4 regions of the Clostridium beijerinckii genome follow, and region 1 is predicted to be linked to each of the others. Evidence: riboswitches for the same ligand, from Rfam matches in the RefSeq annotation. Region 1 holds a riboswitch; each other region holds the start of a gene.
What was found. Region 1 has a riboswitch for S-adenosylmethionine ahead of metK (methionine adenosyltransferase). Riboswitches for the same ligand answer to the same signal wherever they lie in the genome.

Region 1 (3,173 bases):
TTAATATCTGGCTTGCTCAAGGGACATATACCTCCTTTATAAAATATATATATGAGTAATTAACAGAAGATAGTATAAAAAAATATTTTTTGGAAATTAATAGTAAATGAGGAGGTGCCTATGAAAAAATTTTTAATATATTTAGTTTTAGTTCCTACAATAATAATAAATATGTATTTTCTGTTATATTGGCAACCGCAAGATGAAAATTCTGCAAAAGAAGTTGTTGTACAAGAAAATGTTTCATATTCGAAGCCATTATATAAAATGAATAAGGAAAAGGCGTTAAGTCAATTATCTACAGATAATAAAAAGGAACTTGAAAAGATAATAAAAAAATTATCTGCATTTGATATAGGTAAAATAAAAGAATATTATGAGGATACTAATGATAATGAAAGCCTAATAGAAATATTTAGTCTCTTAAAAAAGAGATTAACAACAGAAGATTATAAGAAAATTCAAGAAATATCATCTTCCTTTTTAGATATACAAGAGATTAACAAAAGAATAAAAAATAATTAAGATTACTATATTAAATGAGAGTATATTGTAGAAAATGAGAGCAATATGAATTTAAATTACATATATGGGTGTATATTGGAGTTGAAATAAAATCGCTTTACCGATATACTAATCATTGTTGACCGACAAATGAGGCAACAAGATATAAAAAATAAATACGGAGGAATTCCCGAGAGGCCAAAGGGGGCAGACTGTAAATCTGTTACGTTTCGTTTCGATGGTTCGAATCCATCTTCCTCCACCAATTTATAATGGGCGCATAGCTCAGCTGGGAGAGCACCTGCCTTACAAGCAGGGGGTCACAGGTTCGAGCCCTGTTGTGCCCACCATTATAAAAATGCTAAATCTAATTAATATATGCTGGCATGGCTCAACGGTAGAGCAGCTGACTTGTAATCAGCAGGTTGTAGGTTCGATTCCTATTGCCAGCTCCAATAAAATAATACGGAGGAATTCCCGAGAGGCCAAAGGGGGCAGACTGTAAATCTGTTACGTTTCGTTTCGATGGTTCGAATCCATCTTCCTCCACCAATTTATAATGGGCGCATAGCTCAGCTGGGAGAGCACCTGCCTTACAAGCAGGGGGTCACAGGTTCGAGCCCTGTTGTGCCCACCATTATAAAAATGCTAAATCTAATTAATATATGCTGGCATGGCTCAACGGTAGAGCAGCTGACTTGTAATCAGCAGGTTGTAGGTTCGATTCCTATTGCCAGCTCCAATAAAATAATGCGGAGGAATTCCCGAGAGGCCAAAGGGGGCAGACTGTAAATCTGTTACGTTTCGTTTCGATGGTTCGAATCCATCTTCCTCCACCAATAAAGAATAAACTTAAGTTTATTCTTTTTTATTTTTTATTTAAAATGAAAAATAAATGATGGAAAAAGTAGATTCATAATGTTGACTAATTGTACCGCATATGATAAAATACTTTTGAAAATTGAATTATGTTACTCTTATCAAGAGAGGTGGAGGGAAAGGGCCCTGTGAAACCCGGCAACCTGTATTATATAAGGTGCCAATTCCTGTAGAGTTTCTACAAGATAAGAAAATGATTGCTAAATTGCGCTCTTCTTATCGAAGAGCTTTTTTATTTTTTTAAGTTTGCGCATGCTTAAATTATAAAAGAAACAATTAATAAAATAGTTTAACTATTATTTATTGTATTTAAATAAGGTAAAGCTTTTATAAACGAGTACTATTCTATAAAACTATGTATAGTTTTTAATAAAATAATTTTATTCGTGAAGATAATTATAATATTTAAATCTAAGGAGAGAAAAGATATGAGAAGATTATTTACTTCAGAATCAGTTACAGAGGGACATCCTGATAAAATGTGTGACCAAATTTCAGATGCTATACTAGACGCTATTCTATCTAAAGATCCAATGGCTAGAGTTGCTTGTGAAACTTGCACAACAACAGGTATGGTTATGGTAATGGGAGAGATAACAACAAATTGTTATGTTGACATTCCTAAGGTAGTTAGAGAAACAGTAAGAGAAATTGGATATGATAGAGCAAAATTTGGATTTGACTGTGATACATGTTCAGTTCTTACATCGATAGATGAACAATCTGCAGATATAGCTATGGGTGTAGATGAAGCATTTGAGTCAAAAAAAGGTGAAAAAGATGAAGTAGAAGCAGTTGGTGCTGGAGACCAAGGAATGATGTTTGGTTTTGCAACTAATGAAACTGAAGATTTTATGCCGCTTCCAGTATATATGGCTCATAAATTATCAAGAAGACTTACAGAGGTAAGAAAGAATGGTACATTAAGTTACTTAAGACCAGATGGTAAAACTCAAGTAACAGTTGAATATGAAGATAATGTGCCAAAGAGAATTGATACTATAGTTATATCAACACAACATGATGAGAAAGTTACTTTAGAGCAAATTCAGGAAGATCTTAAGAAGTTTGTTATAGATGCTGTTGTACCAGCAGAATTATTGGACAGTGAGACAAGATATTTCATAAATCCAACTGGAAGATTCGTTGTTGGAGGACCTCAAGGGGATTCAGGATTAACAGGAAGAAAGATAATAGTTGATACTTATGGTGGATATGGCAGACACGGTGGTGGAGCTTTCTCAGGTAAAGATCCAACTAAAGTTGATAGATCAGCTGCATATGCTGCAAGATGGGTTGCTAAGAATTTAGTTGCAGCTGGTGTTGCAGATAAGCTAGAAATTCAATTAGCATATGCAATTGGTGTTGCAAAGCCAGTTTCAATTGAAGTTGAAACATTTGGAACAGGAAAAGTAGATGAAGATAAGATTGTTGAAGTAGTAGAGAAAGTATTTGATTTAAGACCAGGAGCTATAATTAGAGATCTTGACTTAAGAAGACCTATCTATAAGCAAACTGCTGCATATGGACATTTTGGAAGAAATGATCTTAACTTACCATGGGAACAATTAAATAAAGTAGATGAAATAAGAAAAAATCTATAAGATAATTCTTAAGTGAATTTTTATTATCAAGATTTGTATATATAATAAAAGTTTTTGTAGAATGGTAAAAAGTCGTCTTAAATATAGACGGCTTTTTATTATGGAGAAATTTATAATTATATATAGGCAAGTATAGGAAAAGATTATGAGCTATAAATGATTAGTTTTAAATTGCTATAAATATTT
Region 2 (3,173 bases), 430 kb from region 1:
TTTTGAAAGAACAAAGTTTTTTCAAAAAGGAATAATTACAGTAATAGATTAATGTAATTGTAGTATAAGCGTAAACTAAGAGTCTTTTTTCAAAGGAAACTCGACTCACATTCGTTCGCTGAGTACTAATTTACACGAATAAGGAATACAAATCGCAAAAGTGATTTGCATAAGTTCGTTCGACCAAATTATAGATTTGGGAACTCACTTAATCTCGTGATGATGGCATAGAGGTAACACTCCTTCCCATTCCGAACAGGAAAGTTAAGGTCTATAGCGCCGATGGTACTGCATGGGAGACTGTGTGGCAGAGTAGGACGTTGCGAGGTAAGCAAAAAAGATAGTTGTAATAACTATCTTTTTTTATTTATTATCATAAAATATTTTAAATAATTAAATTATTGTATAGAACATTTTAATTGTTCTATATGTCCTGTAACCTTAACCTTCCTATAAATCTTTGATATAATCCCATTTTCATCTATTACGAATGTACTTCTTTCAATACCTATGGATTTCTTCCCAAACATATTTTTTTCCTTTAATACGCCGTAGAGATTACATACCTCCTCTTTTTCATCTGAAAGAAGAATGAAGGGCAATTTATATTTTGCAATAAATTTATCATGAGACGTTAGAGAATCTCTGCTTATACCTAAAATAACAGCATTTTTCATTTCAAAATCATCCAAACCATTTTTAAAATCTTGTGCTTCTTGTGAACAGCCAGGAGTATTATCTTTAGGATAAAAATACAAGATGACTTTTTTATTTAAATAATCACTTAATTTATGTTCTTTTTTATCAGATCCTACTAATGTAAAATCAGGAGCTTTCATTCCTTCTTCTAAAGTTAAACTTTCCATTTTAATACCTCCATGTCTTTTATAATAATTATTATCTATCAAGATTAAATATTTGTAAAGTAGAAAAGAAATATTGCGACTGGGTTTATTTAGAATATATAACTGGGAATTCTAGATAAAATAACTAATTGATAAAAAATAGATGCAAAATTTAAAATACTGTTGACATATATAACAATAAAATGTATACTTTATATCATAGTAAACAACTAAGAATAATATAATATAATAATTTTTATCAAGAAAGGCGGAGGGACTGGCCCTATGATGCCTAGCAACCTGAATTAAAAATCTATTTTAATTTAAGGTGCTAATTCCTGCAGATATTTTATCTGAAAGATAAGAATGTACATATTTTTTTGCTACTTTCTTATCTAGAAAGTAGCTCTTTTATTATCTAAATGTCTAATTATTTGTATATTTCTCTAGGATCGTGATAAAAATCAAATTCAAAGCTAAATATAATATCTAGAAAATTAGGGTAACGTACAAATCATAGTAAATATATTAAAAATAAAAATTATATAAAATGGGGGCAACAAATTATGAGTAATCAAGAAAGAAAATTAAAATTTGAAACACTTCAACTTCATGTAGGGCAAGAACAACCTGATTCAGCAACAGATTCTAGAGCAGTGCCAATTTACCAAACAACTTCATATGTATTTAAAAATTCTGCACATGCAGCAGCAAGATTTGGACTAGCTGATGCTGGAAATATATATGGTCGTTTAACAAATTCAACACAAGATGTTTTTGAAAAACGTGTTGCAGCTTTGGAAGGTGGAGTAGCAGCTCTTGCGGTAGCATCTGGAGCAGCAGCAATAACATATGCATTGCAAAATATAACTAAAGCTGGTGATCACATAGTTGCAGAAAAAACTATATATGGAGGATCTTATAATTTGTTAGCACATACGTTTCCTACAAACGGTGTTACAACAACATTTGTAGATCCATCTGACCTATCAAATTTTGAAAATGCAATTCAAGATAATACCAAAGCAATTTTAATCGAATCACTTGGAAATCCAAACTCAAATATTTTAGATGTTGAAGCATTAGCAGAAATTGCACATAAGCATAAAATACCACTAATAGTGGACAATACATTTGGAACACCATACTTATTTAGACCGATTGAACATGGAGCAGATATAGTTGTTCATTCAGCAACTAAATTTATTGGGGGGCATGGTACATCATTAGGTGGAGTTATTGTGGACTCAGGAAAGTTTGACTGGATAGGTTCAGGAAAGTTCCCACAATTATCAGAAGCAGATCCAAGTTATCATGGAATTAAGTTCGCAGAAGCAGTTGGGGCTGCCGCATATGTGACAAGAATTCGTGCTATTTTATTAAGAGATACGGGTGCATGCATAAGTCCATTTAATGCATTTATATTATTACAAGGTTTAGAAACTCTTTCACTTAGAGTTGAACGTCATGTTGAGAATGCTTTAAAAGTTGTAGAATTTTTAAAGAATCATCCAAAGGTTGAAAGTGTTAATCATCCATCGCTACCAGAGAGCGCTGATAATGCTTTATATAAAAAATATTTCCCTAAGGGAGCAGGTTCTATATTCACATTTGAAATTAAGGGTGGAGCAAAGGAAGCACAGGAATTTATTGATAAACTACAAATATTCTCACTACTTGCAAATGTAGCTGATGTTAAATCATTAGTAATTCACCCAGCTAGTACAACACATTCTCAAATGAATGAAACTGAACTAGCAGAGTCAGGAATTAAACCAAATACAATCCGTCTTTCAATAGGAACAGAACATATTGATGATATAATTTATGACTTATCTCAAGCATTTGAAAGTTAGGAATCATTTAGTTAATAAAAAAAATAATTATTCAACTTAGTTCTAAGAAAAAGTTTTTGGTTAGTTACTTAAGAGGCAGAAGGCAAACAGTCAATATGAGAGTTTGCCTTCTATTTTTCTTTGGAGTGATAAATTCATGATAGTAATTAATATGGTGTAAAATACAATATTATGAGAACAATATAGAATTATTAGTTATAATTTAAATGTTTTATTCTATAGTCGCTAGGATACACACCTACATTAGATTTAAATACTCTGCTAAAATAGAAGGCATCTTTATAACCAATTAATTCACCCACCTTTTTTATTTCCAAGTCAGGCTGATTAATTAAAAGCTGTTTGGCTTCATTAATGCGAATTCTAGTTATATATTTTATAGGAGTTACTCCAGTATATTTTTTAAAAATCTTACTTATATATTCATTTGTAAATCCAAATTTCTCAGAAATTTCAGTTATTGATGTTACGG
Region 3 (3,173 bases), 240 kb from region 1:
ATGCAAATCCACACTCACCACCTTCAAGTTCTGCAATTAATTTCTCTACCACATCTCTAGTTGGATTACCTGATCTTGCATAATCGTATTTTCCGAAATTCTCTATATCAAATTGGTGAAATGTTGATGTCTGATATATTGGAGTGCTTACTGATCCTGTTGTCGGATCTATATCTCCACTTGCATGTATTAATTTTGTTCCAAAATTCATATTTAACGCCCCATTCTATTTTAATTATAAATTTTATTTTCCTATAGCATTTTCCAGATCTTTTAGCAAATCTTCTACATTCTCTATTCCTACTGATAGCCTAAGCAGATATTCATCTACTCCAAGTCTTTGCTTAATTTCTTCCGGTATCTCTGAATGTGTTTGGGTAAATGGATATGTTATTAACGTCTCCACTCCCCCTAGACTCTCTGCAAATCTTATTACTTTAACTCTTTCTAAAATCTTGGCAACTAATTCTTTTTCTTTTACTCTAAACGATAATGTTGCCCCAAAACCTGTCGATTGTTTCTTATTTAATTCATAGCCCTCAAAACCTTCTAGACCTACATAATACACCTTTTCTACTTTAGGATTACCTTCTAAAAACTTAGCTATCTTAAGCGTATTCTCTTGTGACCTTTCCAACCTTATATGTAAAGTCTTTATACCTCTTAAAATTAACCATGAATCAAATGGAGATAAAGTTGCTCCTGTTGACATGTGAATTCTTCTGAGTTTTTCTAATATTTCTTCATCATTTACTACTATGAATCCTGCAAGTAAATCATGATGCCCACCTAAAAACTTTGTTCCACTATGAACCACTAAATCTGCTCCTAGTTCTAGCGGCCTTTGATAGTACGGAGTTAAGAAAGTATTATCCACAATTAACAGTAAATTATTTGTTTTTGTTATTTCTGCAACTGCTCTTATATCTGTTACCTTCATCATAGGGTTAGATGGCGTTTCTATAAGTATTGCCTTTGTATTTTCTTTTATAGAATTTAATATATTTTTAGTAACTGTAGTATCAATGAAGGTAGCTTCTAATCCAAAATCTCTAAAAATATCATCAAATAATCTATATGTCCCACCATATAAATCATCAGATAAGATTATATGATCTCCAGACTTAAATAAATGTATACAGGCTGTAATTGCTGCAACTCCTGACGAAAACCCTATCGCTGATTTTCCACCTTCTAAAACAGCTAATGTTTTTTCAGCTTCTTCTCTAGTTGGATTTTGAGCTCTTGCATAATCATATCCTGTGCTATTATTAAGGCCATGATGTTTAAATGTAGCTGCCTGATATATAGGAAAACTTATAGCACCCGTTTCTTTATCTCCACCTGATACTCCACTGACTGCAATTGTTTCAAAAGATTTTTTTAAAGTCATTATTTTGCCTCCTTAAATTTACTTTGCTTAATGCATTACTTATTGCTAATACCAGAGATAATATTAATAAAAAAGCCACTTCCAAAACAAGAAGTGACTTTGTAGTCATATTATAAGTTCTACCGAAACTTAATTCCTCTCATTTTTCAAGATATTCTCTTGCAGGATTTAGCACCAACGAAAAAATTTATATATAAAAATTTTTCAGGTTGCCGGGCTTCAAAGGGCCAGTCCCTCCACCACTCTTAATAAGATTAACTTATCCAGATATTTTTTTGTTAATACTAATTATACATAGTTACAGAGACTTGTCAATAATTATTAGTAAAAATATCGACTTTCTATGTAATTAGATTATTAAAGTTTTATTCCTATCTTAAAATTTATTCAGAATAAGAAAATAGATAGATATTTTAATTATTAATAAAATTAAAATATCTATCTTTCTTAATTTAACCTCTATAACATAAATTATACTTTACATATACGTTTTAAATAATACAATTCATTCATCATAGAATATCTAATTTTTACTATCCACTAGTTCAAAGTGAGCTTCGATGAATTAAACTTCTTAGAATATATATTCCTTATTTTTTATCTACTACTTTTTCATGCTGCTTACTCATATCTTAAGGCTTCAATCGGATCAAGACTTGCTGCTTTTTTAGCTGGATAGTATCCAAAAAACACACCAATTGCCATTGAAAAAGTGAAGCTTATTAAAATTGTTGGAATAGATATCGATATTGGTGATTTTAATACTATGCATGCAATTACTCCCATGCCTATTCCAAATATTATTCCTATCATTCCACCAATTGAACATATTATCACTGACTCAGTTATAAATTGCATCTTTATATGGCTGCTCTTAGCACCAAGGGCTTTTCGCGTTCCTATTTCCCTCGTTCTTTCCGTAACAGATACGAGCATTATATTCATTACTCCTATTCCACCTACAAGTAATGCTATGGCTGCAATTACTGCTACACCAAGGGATATCATATTAATCACTGACGTAAAAGACGCCGCTCGACTTTGATTATTAAAAACATCTATTGTCCAATTCTTATTGCTTTTATATAGCTTTTCCCCATATTTTTTCATGTCTTTTACAAGCTTTTGAGCATCAACATTTTGTTTAGGAGTAATAGTAAAGTATTGATAATTCTTGTTTTTTTGTGATGCTTTTTCTGTTGTTACAGGAATATATAAATCAGTAACTCTATCTTTTTCTGATGCCATACCACCCCCACCAAATAGTGAAGAATTTTCATATTCATATACCCCTACAATTGCATATGTTTCAACTTCATCTTTTGTATAAACCTTAATTTCTTTACCTAGTGGATCAGTCTTTCCTTTAAAGATATTATTAATAAGTTTATCAGAGACTATAGCAATTTTTTTCGCTCCTTTAAGATCTTTATCAGTGATAAATCTCCCACTAGTCAGTTTTACATTATTAACTTCTTTGTATCCCTCGTTTACTCCAATAGTATTTACATTAGCATATAAATATCCATCCCTTACCTTTCCCTGTCCTTTTGTCTCATCTATACTTACGCTGCTAATTCTATCCTTAAATATTTCTTTAAATGAGTCTATTTGCTCTGAAGATATAAGATCGCTATCTTCTGGCTGTTTACTTGGTCCATCATTAAATCCTGCAGAGGTTCCATCATCTTTTTTTTCAGTTAAGACAACTTCCATATTATTTGCACCCATGTTGTCCAACTCACTTGTTACTTTAGATGTAATTGCACCTCCAATAGAA
Region 4 (3,173 bases), 220 kb from region 1:
GCCACAAATGGTGCTGCTGCAATTGTAAGTGGAACAATAGCTGCTTCTGTACCTATAGATTTACCAGCAATAAATCTAGTTAATGGTATTATTGCTACCATTAATATGATAACTGGAAAACTTCTTAATATATTAATTACTAAATCTAAAATTGTATAAACTATTTTATTTGGTCTTAATCCGTCTTTTGCAGTAACTGTTAATATTATTGCAGGTATAAATCCTAAAATAAGTGAACCTATAGTCGATGCAAAAACCATCTCTAGAGTTTCTATTAAAGCTTTTACTATTACCTGATTCATTATTCGATCACCTCCAATAAGATTTCCTTATTTTCAAGGTACTTTATAACCTTGTCCTTATCATCTTCGCTGATATTTATTACAAGCCCGCCTAATACTTCGCTTCTAAATTTTTCAAGTTTTCCCCAAACTATAGAAAAATCTATTTCTAATTCCCTTGCCATCTTTGTGATTAATGCATTTTCAGAAGAATCACTTGGGAAGAATATCTTGATATTAACACCTTCTTCTGGTAGTATCCCTTCATCTTCTTCTCCTAAGAATTTCTTTAATGATTTTCCTGGTTGTAAGAATAAATCTTCTGCTCTTCCTTCTGCTTTTATTTTTCCACCATCTAATAGTGCAACTTTTTCACAAACTTCTTTTATTACTTCCATTTGATGAGTTACCATTACTATCGTAATCCCTAATTCTTTGTTTATTTTAGAAAGTAACGCTAAAATATCTTTTGTAATTTTAGGATCTAAGGCAGAAGTAGCCTCATCACAAAGTAGTATTTTAGGGTCTAGTGCTAATGCCCTTGCTATTGCTACTCTTTGTTTTTGTCCACCACTAAGCTCTGACGGTTTGCTTAGCTTTTTGTCTGTTAATCCAACTAAATCTAATAATCTTAATACTTTGTCCTTAATTTCACTTTTGTTGTACCCCCACACTTCAAGAGGAAGAGCAACATTATCAAAAACATTTTTTCTTTGCATAAGATTGAAATTTTGAAAAATCATCCCCAAATCTTTTCTAAATTCCCTAAGACTTTTTCCTTCTAATGATGAAACCTCTTTCCCCATTACATTTACTGAACCTCCATCATAAGATTCAAGTCCATTAATGCATCTTAATAATGTTGACTTTCCTGCTCCGCTGTGCCCTATTATTCCATAAATTTCGCCCTCTTTAATGCTTATTGATACATCTTTTATAACTTGTGTTTCCCCAAAATTCTTTACCACATTTTTAATTTCTATCAAACACATTTCCTCCTTTGACTTTGTTTTGTTAGTTTCCGGATAACTAAGGTGATGTAATAATTAACTTGATTATTAACGTTCACCTCAAAACAAAAGCGCTAGAGAATAAATCTCTAGCGCATAAAACACCATACAAATTTATCCTCTCATCTATCAGCTAAAAGCTGCTGGAATTAGCACCATATAAATATCATTTAATAAAAATAATATTTCGGTTGCCGGGTTTCAAAGGGCCAGTCCCTCCACCGCTCTCGATAAGATATTCAGATTATTTAATTTAGCTTTGACCTAATTATATACAACTTTTTTTAATTTGTCAAAATCTATAGAATAACCTTTTGCTCTTTCAAATCCAAGTATTGTAATCGGATTGGTTTTATTATATATATTTTCTGCATATATTGCAAGATTTTTTTACGAAATTAATTAATAAATTTAAGTTTATAGTATAAATATTAAATTATTTTATATTTATATTGTTAAATCTGCTGCATATGCTATATATTTCTATCAAATATTCAAAATCAATATCTATGCTAATAAAAATATTAACATAAAAAATAATAAATATTCTACAATAAAATTTGAAACCATACACATGTAGATAAATCTATCTATGTGCATGGCTTCATTTTTACTAGAATCACTTTATATATTTTATTCCTCAAAATAATTGCTTCATATCTTAAGCTGCTTTTTTCTGTTTATCTACATTCAGTATCTCCCAATTATTTGAGCAATCTGGAGATATCTCTCCATGTTTTTTAATGTAGCTAGTCATTAAGCTTCTCACTTGGCCATCATCACCAAGTGCTTTTCCTGAATCATAGACAATAATATTTGGATCAGTATTACTTAATCCAGCGGCCTTCATAAAACCACCACCGCCATTAAATCTATAATTGTTTATAGCAACTGTAAATTCATCTGAATCTTTTACTTCAACACCATTAACCTTTAAATTCTTTATTCTATTTCCTGATATTACTCTTCCTGTTTCCTTACCGATAGTACATGCAGGCTGTGTTAAATCAATATCATATGTTGCACCATATAATTGATCCAAGTTATAATCTGGAATATTTAATATTGGATCTTTTATTACTGCTGCATTATCCCCTGTTGTTTGAGCATAATATCTAACTGAATATTCCATCCAATCCTTCAATTGCTTTCCTGTCATTTTTACTCCATACAAAAAGTTTTCAAATACATATACTGCCATCATATCTTTTATTGTAACATCCCCTTGAGGTATATATGCTCCAGAACTTAATGGTGCCGCAATTGATAATTGAGTCCCAGCACTTTCTTTTTGTACTTTATTAATGAGCTCCATAATTGCAGTAGGCTCAGTTAACTGTCCACTTCCTGTAAATTCTCCAGTTGAAGTTCCTATTTTTGTATCTACATATTTTAATGTTGTATCTTCATAAGGTTTAATTAAATCGACAATCTCCTGATCATCTACTATGCTATTATCGATAACAATGTTTTTTGTTGAAATTCCTATAAGCTTTGCATTTCCATCAAAGTTCATATCCACTTGTGCCAAACCTGTAGCTCCCTTAGTTGACTCAACTATTGGAACAACTTTACCTTCTGGATTCTTCTTAGTTAGATCATTTACTTTTAAATGTGTGTGACCTGCCATAATTGCATCTATTCCATCAACTTGTGTCGCTATTGCATTAATTTCATTTTCTGGTATAACATCTGCATCACTCTCTTGACCACTATGTGCTGATATTATAACAACATCTGCGCCCTTGGCTTTTACTTCTTTAACCCACTTTTTAGATTCATCTACAAGATCATTAAATACCAATCCATCATAATGTTTTTTATCTTCCCAACTTGGTATGCATTTATTTTCTAAACCTATAACCGCTACTTTGACTTCTTT

Region 2: it holds a riboswitch for S-adenosylmethionine, as region 1 does, so the genes downstream of both, PZA12_RS04500 (O-acetylhomoserine aminocarboxypropyltransferase/cysteine synthase family protein) here and metK (methionine adenosyltransferase) in region 1, are expected to answer to the same signal.
Region 3: it holds a riboswitch for S-adenosylmethionine, as region 1 does, so the genes downstream of both, PZA12_RS01315 (trans-sulfuration enzyme family protein) here and metK (methionine adenosyltransferase) in region 1, are expected to answer to the same signal.
Region 4: it holds a riboswitch for S-adenosylmethionine, as region 1 does, so the genes downstream of both, PZA12_RS03530 (methionine ABC transporter ATP-binding protein) here and metK (methionine adenosyltransferase) in region 1, are expected to answer to the same signal.

The regions. Positions count from the first base shown of each region.
Region 1 covers NZ_CP144906.1:503,879-507,051, forward strand. The annotation lists gene yyaC (spore protease YyaC) at 1-20, opposite strand, end outside; gene PZA12_RS02530 (hypothetical protein) at 121-525, shown strand; tRNA gene PZA12_RS02535 (tRNA-Tyr) at 685-769, shown strand; tRNA gene PZA12_RS02540 (tRNA-Val) at 779-854, shown strand; tRNA gene PZA12_RS02545 (tRNA-Thr) at 885-959, shown strand; tRNA gene PZA12_RS02550 (tRNA-Tyr) at 972-1,056, shown strand; tRNA gene PZA12_RS02555 (tRNA-Val) at 1,066-1,141, shown strand; tRNA gene PZA12_RS02560 (tRNA-Thr) at 1,172-1,246, shown strand; tRNA gene PZA12_RS02565 (tRNA-Tyr) at 1,259-1,343, shown strand; SAM riboswitch class I at 1,479-1,575, shown strand; gene metK (methionine adenosyltransferase) at 1,812-2,987, shown strand.
Region 2 covers NZ_CP144906.1:932,086-935,258, forward strand. The annotation lists rRNA gene rrf (5S ribosomal RNA) at 213-329, shown strand; gene PZA12_RS04495 (peroxiredoxin) at 399-866, opposite strand; SAM riboswitch class I at 1,099-1,212, shown strand; gene PZA12_RS04500 (O-acetylhomoserine aminocarboxypropyltransferase/cysteine synthase family protein) at 1,412-2,701, shown strand; gene PZA12_RS04505 (response regulator transcription factor) at 2,893-3,173, opposite strand, start outside.
Region 3 covers NZ_CP144906.1:262,677-265,849, reverse strand. The annotation lists gene PZA12_RS01320 (trans-sulfuration enzyme family protein) at 1-211, opposite strand, end outside; gene PZA12_RS01315 (trans-sulfuration enzyme family protein) at 245-1,393, opposite strand; SAM riboswitch class I at 1,530-1,648, opposite strand; gene PZA12_RS01310 (ABC transporter permease) at 2,015-3,173, opposite strand, start outside.
Region 4 covers NZ_CP144906.1:722,047-725,219, reverse strand. The annotation lists gene PZA12_RS03535 (methionine ABC transporter permease) at 1-302, opposite strand, end outside; gene PZA12_RS03530 (methionine ABC transporter ATP-binding protein) at 302-1,267, opposite strand; SAM riboswitch class I at 1,411-1,528, opposite strand; gene PZA12_RS03525 (bifunctional metallophosphatase/5'-nucleotidase) at 1,953-3,173, opposite strand, start outside.